DNA from 3 places in the Pontibacillus sp. ALD_SL1 genome. Region 2 is predicted to be linked to each of the others. Evidence: riboswitches for the same ligand, from Rfam matches in the RefSeq annotation. Region 2 holds a riboswitch; each other region holds the start of a gene.
What was found. Region 2 has a riboswitch for S-adenosylmethionine ahead of metK (methionine adenosyltransferase). Riboswitches for the same ligand answer to the same signal wherever they lie in the genome.

Region 1: linked by a shared signal. The riboswitch ahead of IMZ31_RS06450 (methionine biosynthesis PLP-dependent protein) and the one ahead of metK (methionine adenosyltransferase) in region 2 are both predicted to bind S-adenosylmethionine.
Region 3: linked by a shared signal. The riboswitch ahead of IMZ31_RS11305 (homocysteine S-methyltransferase family protein) and the one ahead of metK (methionine adenosyltransferase) in region 2 are both predicted to bind S-adenosylmethionine.

Annotation. Positions count from the first base shown of each region.
Region 1 covers NZ_CP062974.1:1,283,999-1,287,280, forward strand. Annotated here, with positions in the region: gene IMZ31_RS24625 (nucleoside hydrolase) at 1-285, shown strand, start outside; gene IMZ31_RS06450 (methionine biosynthesis PLP-dependent protein) at 420-1,544, opposite strand; SAM riboswitch class I at 1,712-1,818, opposite strand; gene IMZ31_RS06455 (gamma-glutamyl-gamma-aminobutyrate hydrolase family protein) at 1,887-2,624, opposite strand; gene IMZ31_RS06460 (glutathione ABC transporter substrate-binding protein) at 2,787-3,282, shown strand, end outside.
Region 2 covers NZ_CP062974.1:2,903,525-2,906,806, reverse strand. Annotated here, with positions in the region: gene pckA (phosphoenolpyruvate carboxykinase (ATP)) at 1-938, opposite strand, end outside; SAM riboswitch class I at 1,474-1,583, shown strand; gene metK (methionine adenosyltransferase) at 1,894-3,093, shown strand.
Region 3 covers NZ_CP062974.1:2,227,321-2,230,602, forward strand. Annotated here, with positions in the region: gene IMZ31_RS11295 (YczE/YyaS/YitT family protein) at 1-249, shown strand, start outside; gene IMZ31_RS11300 (GNAT family N-acetyltransferase) at 280-822, opposite strand; SAM riboswitch class I at 945-1,059, shown strand; gene IMZ31_RS11305 (homocysteine S-methyltransferase family protein) at 1,154-2,203, shown strand; gene IMZ31_RS11310 (VOC family protein) at 2,285-2,656, opposite strand; gene IMZ31_RS11315 (VOC family protein) at 2,777-3,151, opposite strand; gene IMZ31_RS11320 (hypothetical protein) at 3,266-3,282, opposite strand, start outside.

The DNA.
Region 1 (3,282 bases), 1.6 Mb from region 2:
CCTTACTATGATTTTTATAAGAAACAAAGGCCATCTTTAAACGGAGCTCCTATGCATGATTTAATAACAATTGTTTACGTTTCTAATCCCTCTTTGTTTAAAAGTGTTAAACGTAACGTAACTGTTGAAGAGTCTTCCTACCTGACAACGGGGGTTAGTGTGGCAGATTTTCGCGATCAACCCCAAGTGAATGAATCCTTTAATAACTATTGCGAAATATTACTAGACATAGATTATCCTGCATTTATAACAGAAATCTCCACCACCATGATCGGCAAAATCTAACCACTCTAATGAAGCTTTCGTACATTACAACAGTAAAGGGTGTCTGACACTCTTTATTGCTTTAAAGATACAGAAGGTGCCAGACACGCGTCATCCCTTTAAAGCGATGATGTGGGTCTGGCACTTTTGGTTGGTTAGTTTGTTGTGCTTAGGCTTTGATTTGCTTTTTCAAGGGCTTGTTCGAAGTCGGCTGTCAGGTCTTCGATTGCTTCGATCCCTACTGAAAGGCGGAGTAGTCTGTTGCAGACTCCGTAACTAGAACGAACTTCTTCTGGTATGTCCGCATGTGTTTGTGTAGCTGGATAGGTAATGAAGGTCTCAACGCCCCCAAGACTCTCAGCAAATGTTACAAGCTCAAAATATTCTAGTAGTTTAGGAGCTAAAGCTTCTTCAGTGACACGGAAGGAGATCATACCACCTCGCCCTGGGTAAAGCACGTCTTTGATAAGCGGGTGTTCAGAAAGAAACGTGACAAGCTCTTTTGCGTTTTGTTCATGTTGTTTCATACGAAGGGGGAGTGTTTTCAACCCACGCATAAGAAGCCAACTATCAAATGGAGATAATACAGCTCCAGACCCATTTTGCTCAAGGCGTAGAGAAGTGCAAATGTCTTCATCTTGAGCGACAACAAGACCCGCTAAGCAGTCATTATGACCACCGATGTATTTGGTCGCACTGTGAATGACAAGATCGGCACCAAGTTCTATTGGTCGCTGGATATACGGTGTGTAGAAAGTGTTATCTACAATAAGGTGAAGTCCATGCTTCTTGGCAACCTCCGCCATATCTACTATATCTACTTGATGCATAAGGGGATTCGTCGGTGTCTCAATGAAGAAACCTTTTGTATTGGAAGTTATACAGGCTTCAAATTCCTCTTTACTACTCCCGCTCACATAAGAGAAAGAAAGTCCAAACTTCTTAAAGTGTGTTTCGAATAAACGATAAGATCCACCGTACACATCTTGAGTTACGATGAAATGATCGCCTGGTTGATAAGTGGAAAAGACAGCTTGGATTGCAGCCATCCCTGAGCTGAACGCAAACCCTTCACGCCCGCTCTCAAGCTGAGCAATCTTATCCTCTAATAGATTACGAGTCGGGTTTCCTGTACGTACATAATCATATCCAGTCGATTGGCCTACTCCTGCATGTCGGTAAGCTGTAGATAAATATAATGGGGGATTAACCGTACCTGTTGTACTTTCGCTACGGTTACCCGTCTGTGCAAATTCTGTTTCTGCCTGATATCGTCTCATAGTACCCTTCAACTCCTTTAGTATAGTGAAGCGTGCCAGACACCCGTTAACGCTTTAGTGCGACAAAGGGTGCCAGACACCCATCAGTGCTTTAGTGCATGAACGTATTCTTAGCATTAGAAAAAGGCTCTTCAGAAGAAGAGCCTTTTGTGGGTAAGGTGCACTTCTTCTTATCTTCAAGTGATTCATCACTTGCTGGAAGGAGCACCACATCATTTAAGATAGGTTGCTGAAGCGTCAACGGACCAGTTCCCTCGGCTTCTCTGAATAAGAAATAAGAAAGTGTTTAACTATAATTTTCTCTATACTATACATAAAATTGGTTCATCATGCAATAAGATATCAGAATTTTTTTACTTGAATGACTTCTTTAACGAATCGGTTAAACAGCTGCTGCATCCGTTTATGCTTGGCTGTCATCATTTCAGCATGCCATTGTACACCGATCACAAATCCTTCTTCGTCTTCTTTTTCAATTGCCTCAATCACTCCATCAGCTGCGAAAGCCGTAGCTCTAAACCCTGGAGCGACCTCTTTAATCGATTGGTGATGAAAGGAGTTGGTAATGGTTTTCTCGCCAAATTGTTCCCGCATTATGCTTTCTGGTTCTGTTGTAATTGTATGAGTCTCTTGCCATGGTTTGTTGTACTGATCATGCTTCAGGGGTTCTTGGGCCATATAAGATACGTCCTGATATAACGAACCACCATAAGTGACGTTTAAGATCTGAACGCCTCTGCAAATAGCGAACACCGGCTTTCCTTGACGAATCATTTCTTTTGCTAGGATCGCTTCAGAGTGATCACGTTCTGGAAAAGGGGAGCCTTGTTTCGGACGAGGCTCTTCATTGTATAGCAGCGGATTTACATCTTGTCCTCCCGAAAGAACAAGTCCGTCCATGGCTAAAGCTTGCGCTTGAACGGTTTCGTCATCTTCAAGAACAGGGAGAATAAACGGAACTCCACCTGCACGTAATACGGATTGAACATAATCATTATTTACATAAGCGCGGTCGTAACCAGGGAATCGACCACCCTGATCGATAATCATACTTCCTGATATTCCGATAAGTGGTTTCATACGGAGTGAGCTCCTTTTGTTAAATTCTTTTAAATTTTTATTTTGACAACCAGATACTTCTATTATAAAATCCAAGTAATTTGATATGAATTACATGCTATTATAGTATAGCTAGTGATGGTGTACATAATCAATTAAAAAATTAACAAAGGGGAGTCATTTTTGAAGTTATCACGCTTATTTACGGTCTTATTTCTTACTCTTGTACTTGTCGTTGCTGGTTGCAGCAACGGTGGAGATACGGAGGAAGACACATCATCAAAAAATAAAGACAAAACTACACCTCCTTCTAGTGAAGAAGGGTTAACGATTGCGGTGGAGAGTAATTTTACTAGTTTAGACCCGCATGACACGAACGACAACCAATCATACTCTGCACAGTCTGCCATTTACGAAGGCTTGCTGGGTTTTGATGAGGATTTAAACATCGTTCCTGTCTTAGCGAAAGATTATAGTGCGAATGAAGACTCAACAGAATTTACATTCACATTAAAAGAAGGCATTACGTTCCATGATGGAGCGCCTTTCAATGCGGAAGCTGTGAAAGCAAACTTAGATCGTTTATCAGATCCGGAAAGTCAGCTTCGTCGAGCGTCTTTATTTGAGCTCGTTGAGAAAACAGAAGTCCTTAGCGAATATGAAGTGAAAGTGACATTGA
Region 2 (3,282 bases):
GTTGTATCTTCATAATCCGGTTCCCTTGTGCCAGGATGCAAAATCACATTCTCAAGCACAGACCCAAACCGGATGGCTTTATAGATTTGCGGCTCGTTTTCTTCAGAAAGGTTAATGCACTTTGCATAGCATCCACCTTCAATGTTGAAGACTCCGCGGTTAGACCAACCGTGTTCGTCATCGCCGATTAGTCGACGTTCGGGATCAGCAGATAGGGTAGTTTTCCCTGTACCCGAGAGTCCGAAGAATAATGCCACGTCGCCTTCTTTCCCTACGTTAGCTGAACAGTGCATAGGTAGAACATCGCTCTCCGGTAGTAGGTAGTTCATAACTGAAAAGATCGATTTCTTAATTTCCCCCGCATATTCGGTCCCTCCGATAAGGATCACGCGATGTTTAAATGACACCATAATAAAGGCTTCGGAGCGTGTGCCATCTTGAGCGGGGTCTGCTTTAAAGGAAGGGGCAGAGATAACCGTGAATTCGCTTACATGATCGGCGAATTCGTCCTCAGTAGGGCGTATAAATAGTTGGTGGGCGAACAAGTTATGCCAAGCAAATTCATTGATTACTTGAATAGGTAATCGGTAGCGTTCGTCTGCACCGGCAAAGCCATTAAAAACAAATACTTCTTCCTTTTCTTTTAGGAAATCTACGACTTTATGATAAAGGTTTTCAAAGATTTCTTCTGATATGGGTTGGTTCACGGTACCCCAATCAACTGTGTCTTTTGAAACCTCATCTTTAACGATGAACTTATCTTGAGGGGATCGGCCGGTGTAACGTCCTGTTTCGGCTCTGATCGCTCCTGTAGCAGTTAGTGTACCCTCGTTACGTTGAAGAACTTTTTCAACGAGTTCTCCCACACACAAATTGGTTAACACATTAGGTTGTGTAATTAATTCTTTAATTATGGACGCTTGATTCACCGTATTCATGCTCAAGAACCTGCCTTTATTTAATATTTTTTGACTTTGATAGTGAACCTAACAAAATCATTTTTTAATGACGAATCCAAGTTGAGATCTAACCCTTCTTGTTCTTGGGCTATACAATCTTTTGAATAGGATCAGACTCAATGTGTCATTAGTATAACACATTCATTTTATTAGTCCATACTATTTTATAATGAAATTACGGCAAAATTGTGACTGTAAATGTAAAAGAAAAGGTGAAAAGTTATAATGAATAGAATGACTGAGGTGTCGGAGATGGAAAAATGCACAAGCGTTTTACTTCTATAATATATTACTTCGATGTCAACTCACCTTTTTCCTTGGTTTAATGTTCCGTATTCCAAAGTCAATTATAATCAGCAACCCCGTTTATCAATGAATTTCTAAGTGTCTAAATTCGCACGTTTATACTTGAGTGAAAAAGTGCTCGTGTAACATTCAATAAAGCAATGATAACGCTCTATATTCAGTTGACATAGAAGGGCTAAAACGTTATGATAAGTCGCGAACGGAAACTATCTTATCCAGAGAAGGTGGAGGGACAGGCCCTATGAAACCCAGCAACCGTCATCCTTAGATGAAAAGGTGCTAACCTGATGCAAGGAAGACCTCCTTGAACGATAAGAGCGAATGGACCCTTTCCCTTTGCTCGTTATGGGAAGGGATTTTTTATACTTTCGAAAGGTTTCTAAACGCTTTCTAAGGTATATTGAAAGTCATCGGCATTTGCTGGATATAGCGAATTTCGACGTTTTCTCATGTATTTTTTTCATTCGTTTACAATATACGAAACTGTTCCAGGTCGATAGAATAGATCGGTGTAAATTCATATATAAAAAGAATTTACATAACTCTGTTTTACTTTTTTCTGAATAGATAGCTGGGTGATGAGTTCCGTCTCAAAGATAAGAGTATTTTAAAGGAGGAGTTTGAGGGAATGGCTGCAAACCGCCGCTTGTTTACATCAGAATCAGTTACAGGAGGGCACCCTGACAAAATCTGTGACCAAATTTCTGATGCCATACTAGATGAAATCTTAAAAAATGATCCTAACGCTCGTGTAGCATGTGAAACGACAGTTACAACAGGGTTAGTTCTCGTATCAGGAGAAATTTCAACAAATACGTACGTGGATATCCAATCAATCGTCCGTAATACCATTAAGGAAATCGGTTATACACGTGCCAAATATGGTTTTGACGCAGAAACATGTGCAGTACTTACGGCAATTGATGAACAATCACCAGACATTGCTGCAGGGGTAAACGAAGCGCTTGAAGCACGAGAAGGTCAAATGACTGATAAGGAAATTGAGAATATTGGTGCAGGAGACCAGGGTCTCATGTTTGGTTATGCAAATAACGAAACGCCTGAACTTATGCCCCTTCCGATCTCTTTAGCTCACAAATTGGCGAAACGTTTGTCTGACGTGCGCAATGATGAAACAGTTCCTTACCTACGCCCTGATGGCAAAACCCAGGTTACTGTAGAGTATGACGAACATGACCATCCTGTTCGTATTGACACAATTGTTATCTCCACGCAGCATCACCCAGAAATAACGCTAGAGCAAATTCAAAAGGATCTAAAAGAGCAAGTTATTGCTCCAATTGTTCCTACAGAATTGCTTGATGAACAAACAAAATACTTCATTAATCCAACAGGTCGTTTTGTAATCGGTGGTCCTCAAGGGGATGCTGGTTTAACAGGCCGTAAAATTATAGTAGATACGTATGGCGGATATGCACGTCACGGTGGTGGAGCCTTCAGTGGTAAGGACGCTACTAAAGTTGACCGTTCCGCTGCTTATGCAGCTCGTTACGTAGCGAAAAACATTGTAGCCGCCGGATTAGCAGATTCTTGCGAAGTTCAATTAGCCTATGCCATTGGTGTTGCGCAACCTGTGTCGATTTCAATCAATACATTTGGTACAGGGAAAGTTTCAGAAGAGGCATTAGTTGAAGCTGTACGTGAGAAATTTGATCTTCGTCCAGCTGGCATTATCAAAATGCTTGATCTTCGTCGCCCAATCTACCGTGACACTGCAGCTTACGGTCACTTTGGCCGAACAGATGTTGAGTTCCCATGGGAGCAAACGGATAAAGCAGAAGAGTTAAAACAACTAGCAAACTTATAGTATAGGTAGGAGCACGGAATTGCATAGTAATTCCGTGCTCTTTTTGTTTCACTGCGATTGTTTTTATCATTGAATTGTAATCCTTGTCCTCCCTTATGCGAAAACATGATAAAATATTAGAGTCTGTCATAATCATGGTGTAATTTTGAATTAGATGTTACCGACTATAAATTCACGGGTATAACGAAT
Region 3 (3,282 bases), 680 kb from region 2:
AGAGCGCCTGTGGACCAGCTCTTTTTAGCCATCGCAAGCAGATTCAAAATAAGCTTACGCCTTAGCCAAACACTTGTAGCGCTTACTACATCAACATCAGCGCTCTTAATTGGAGGCCCTGTTGGACTAGGCACTGCAACTGGTGTACTATTTGCAGGTCCAATCATTCAGCTAACGTACAGTAAAGCTTATCCTTATTATTATCTAATTCATCCTCACTACAAAAAACGATACGAACTTGCTTTATAAAGAAAAGCGTCTGCACTTGAGCAGGCGCTTTTATAAAAGCTTTTCTAATTGAAGATCTAACGGTTCCTTCTGATAGATTTCATCGTTGACCTCTTGCGCTAGTATACAGCCTACGGATTGATAAAAACGTTGCGTTTCTACTGCCGGATGAGCGCCAATGTAAATTTTCTCAGCTCCCAGGTCTTTAGCGATCTCGCAACACTGATAAAATAATTGTTTCCCTATGCCTTCCCCGCGATATGAATTTGAAACATGAATAAAAGGAAGTGGCACATATTGATATGCTGACCCGAAAAAACGATTTTCTATATTTGCAAATCCTGCTAACTGATTTCCTTCAAAGGCAGCTACTACACCTCCCCCTTCTTCGATACATCGTTTTAAGTACATGGAAATATCCTTTTTCTGCTTTACGCTCCAATTATCAATAAAAGAATCAGACTTTATCTTTACATCAGTTTGGTTAGTCGTATACCACACATTTTTAGTTTCTTGAAAGCGATCGAATTCTGTTAAAAATTTATCATCAATCTCGTCAGCGCTTACATTTCTTACCTGTAGAGTTCTCTTCATGACCCATACCTCCCACCTTATCTTACAAAAAAATAGAATCTTAACATTTTTCTGAAAAAGGATTGACGATGAAAATATTACCCGTTATAATCCATATCAAGCTTTACTAATTAAATAACATACTCTTATCCAGAGTGGCGGAGGGACTAGGCCCTGTGACGCCCGGCAACCTTTCAAGGATCGTCTTGAAAAAGGTGCTAATTCCTACAGATCGTTTATTGATCTGGCAGATAAGAGGAGGCCTTGTTACATACACCCTCTTCTTATTCAGGAAGAGGGTTTTCTTATACCCTCTTCCTTATTACTTACACCCTCGAAAGGATTGATTAACATGAAACGAACACTCGAACAACGATTACAGGATGGACCGGTTATTTGCGGAGAAGGCTATCTATTCGAATTGGAGCGTCGAGGCTACCTCCAAGCTGGATCCTTCGTTCCTGAAGTAGCTCTTGATAACCCTCAAGCACTAAAGCAAACCTACCGCGATTATATGAATGCAGGTTCTGACGTTGTGTTAGCCTTCACCTATAATGCTCACCGTGAGAAGATGCGCATTATTGGGAAAGAAGAGCTATTAGAACCACTTAACCGACAAGCAATTCGTCTTGCAAAAGAAGTGGCTCAGGAGAATCCAGTCGAAGAAGCGCTTGTGGCTGGAAACATATCAAATACAAACCTCTTTAATCCTGAAGATGAGTCTTCAAAAGAGGCCGTTCGCACAATGTTTGCCGAGATGATCTCTTGGTGTAAAGAAGAGGGGGTCGATTTCGTAAACGGAGAAACGTTCTACTACTATGAAGAAGCACAAATTGCTCTTGAAGAAGTGCTAAAGCAAGACCTCCCTGCTGTTATTACGCTGGGCGTTATGGGCGAGAATAGAATGCGTGACGGCTATGAAGTAGAAGAAGCCTGTCGTTTGCTTCAAGAACAAGGAGCTTTAGTTGTTGGAATGAACTGCTTCCGCGGACCTATTACAATGCAGCCTTTTGTAGAAAAAATTCGTGAGGCTTGTGACGGTTATGTAGCTGCACTACCTGTTCCCTACCGCACCTCAGAAGAACACCCAACGTTCTTTAACCTACCAGATGGCGGTTGTGCGTGTCATATACCAACAGAAACGACATTCCCAACCTCTCTTGATCCGCTTTACTGCAACCGTTACGAGATTGCTAGTTGGGCTAAAGATGCACTAGACACAGGGGTCAATTACTTCGGGTTATGTTGCGGCGCTTCTCCCAGCATGCTTCGTGAAGTAGCTGAAACAGTTGGCCGTGAAGCGATTAATTCTAAGTACTCCCCTGATATGAAGAAACACTTCCTATTTGGTTCAGACGACTCGTTGAAAAAGCATAATCAAGCGTATCGCGTGAAAGCCTAAAATTGTAAGAAAGGAGGAACAAACCATTTGTTTGTTCCTCCTTTTTTATAACCCGATTGTGATAAAACCTATTAAATTCAATTATCTATGTTGATCAATAAGTATAGGATTCCCATCAGGATCTTCAATTGTAAAACTTTCTGGACCTTCACTCGTTTCATCTGCTTCTGAAAGGATTTTAACTCCACTTTCTTTTAGCTTTTTTTGAAGTTCCCTGACATCGGTAAAAGAATCCAGTTCTTTAGCATCTTGATCCCATCCAGGATTAAAAGTTAAGATGTTTTTCTCGAACATGCCTTGGAAAAGCCCAATCACACAGTTTCCATTTTTCATAATAACCCAATCTTGATCAGGGACACCTCCAAGGGAATCGAATCCTAACGTTTCATAAAAAGCCTTAGATTTGTTAATGTCTTTTACAGTTAAGCTAACAGAAAATGCACCAAGCTCCATACGATATCCTCCTTATGATTAACTTCCTCCCTTATTATCTTCGCTCTAGTGGAAACAAAAACCTCTTATTGAATTTCAATAAAAGAACCTACACCGACTAAAATACTGATTCACTAAACCTTACCAGTGTGCTTGAAGTTTATTACCATTCAGGTCATAGAAATGGAAATAAGCATGATTTTTATCTTCTTCTATATTCTCCACTTTAACTTGATGATTCATTAAGTGTTGATGGAATTCAGATAATTTTGGACTTGTAAAGCCAATACTAAATGCTTGTTCATGATTAATTGTAAAATGCGCAAACGTTTCATCTTCAGTAGGCACTAACACAAGTAAAAAAGAGCCTTCATTTACTTTTATAATCGCAACTGGTTCCTCCGTAATAGTTAATAACTGGAGCCCTAATACATCTCTATACCATTCTGCGGACTGTTCTAAATCTTTTACTGGGATTCTAATGTAATGAACTTGTTCAATAAATGATTTACTCATCATCTACCGCTCCTTCATTTAATCTTGGTTTTTAGTTGAATACCTTTTATTACGATCTTCTTTGACTGCTTTCATTGCACCGTTATAAGTCCTTCTTATTTTCATAAACATAGCTTACTGCTCTTCCGTAA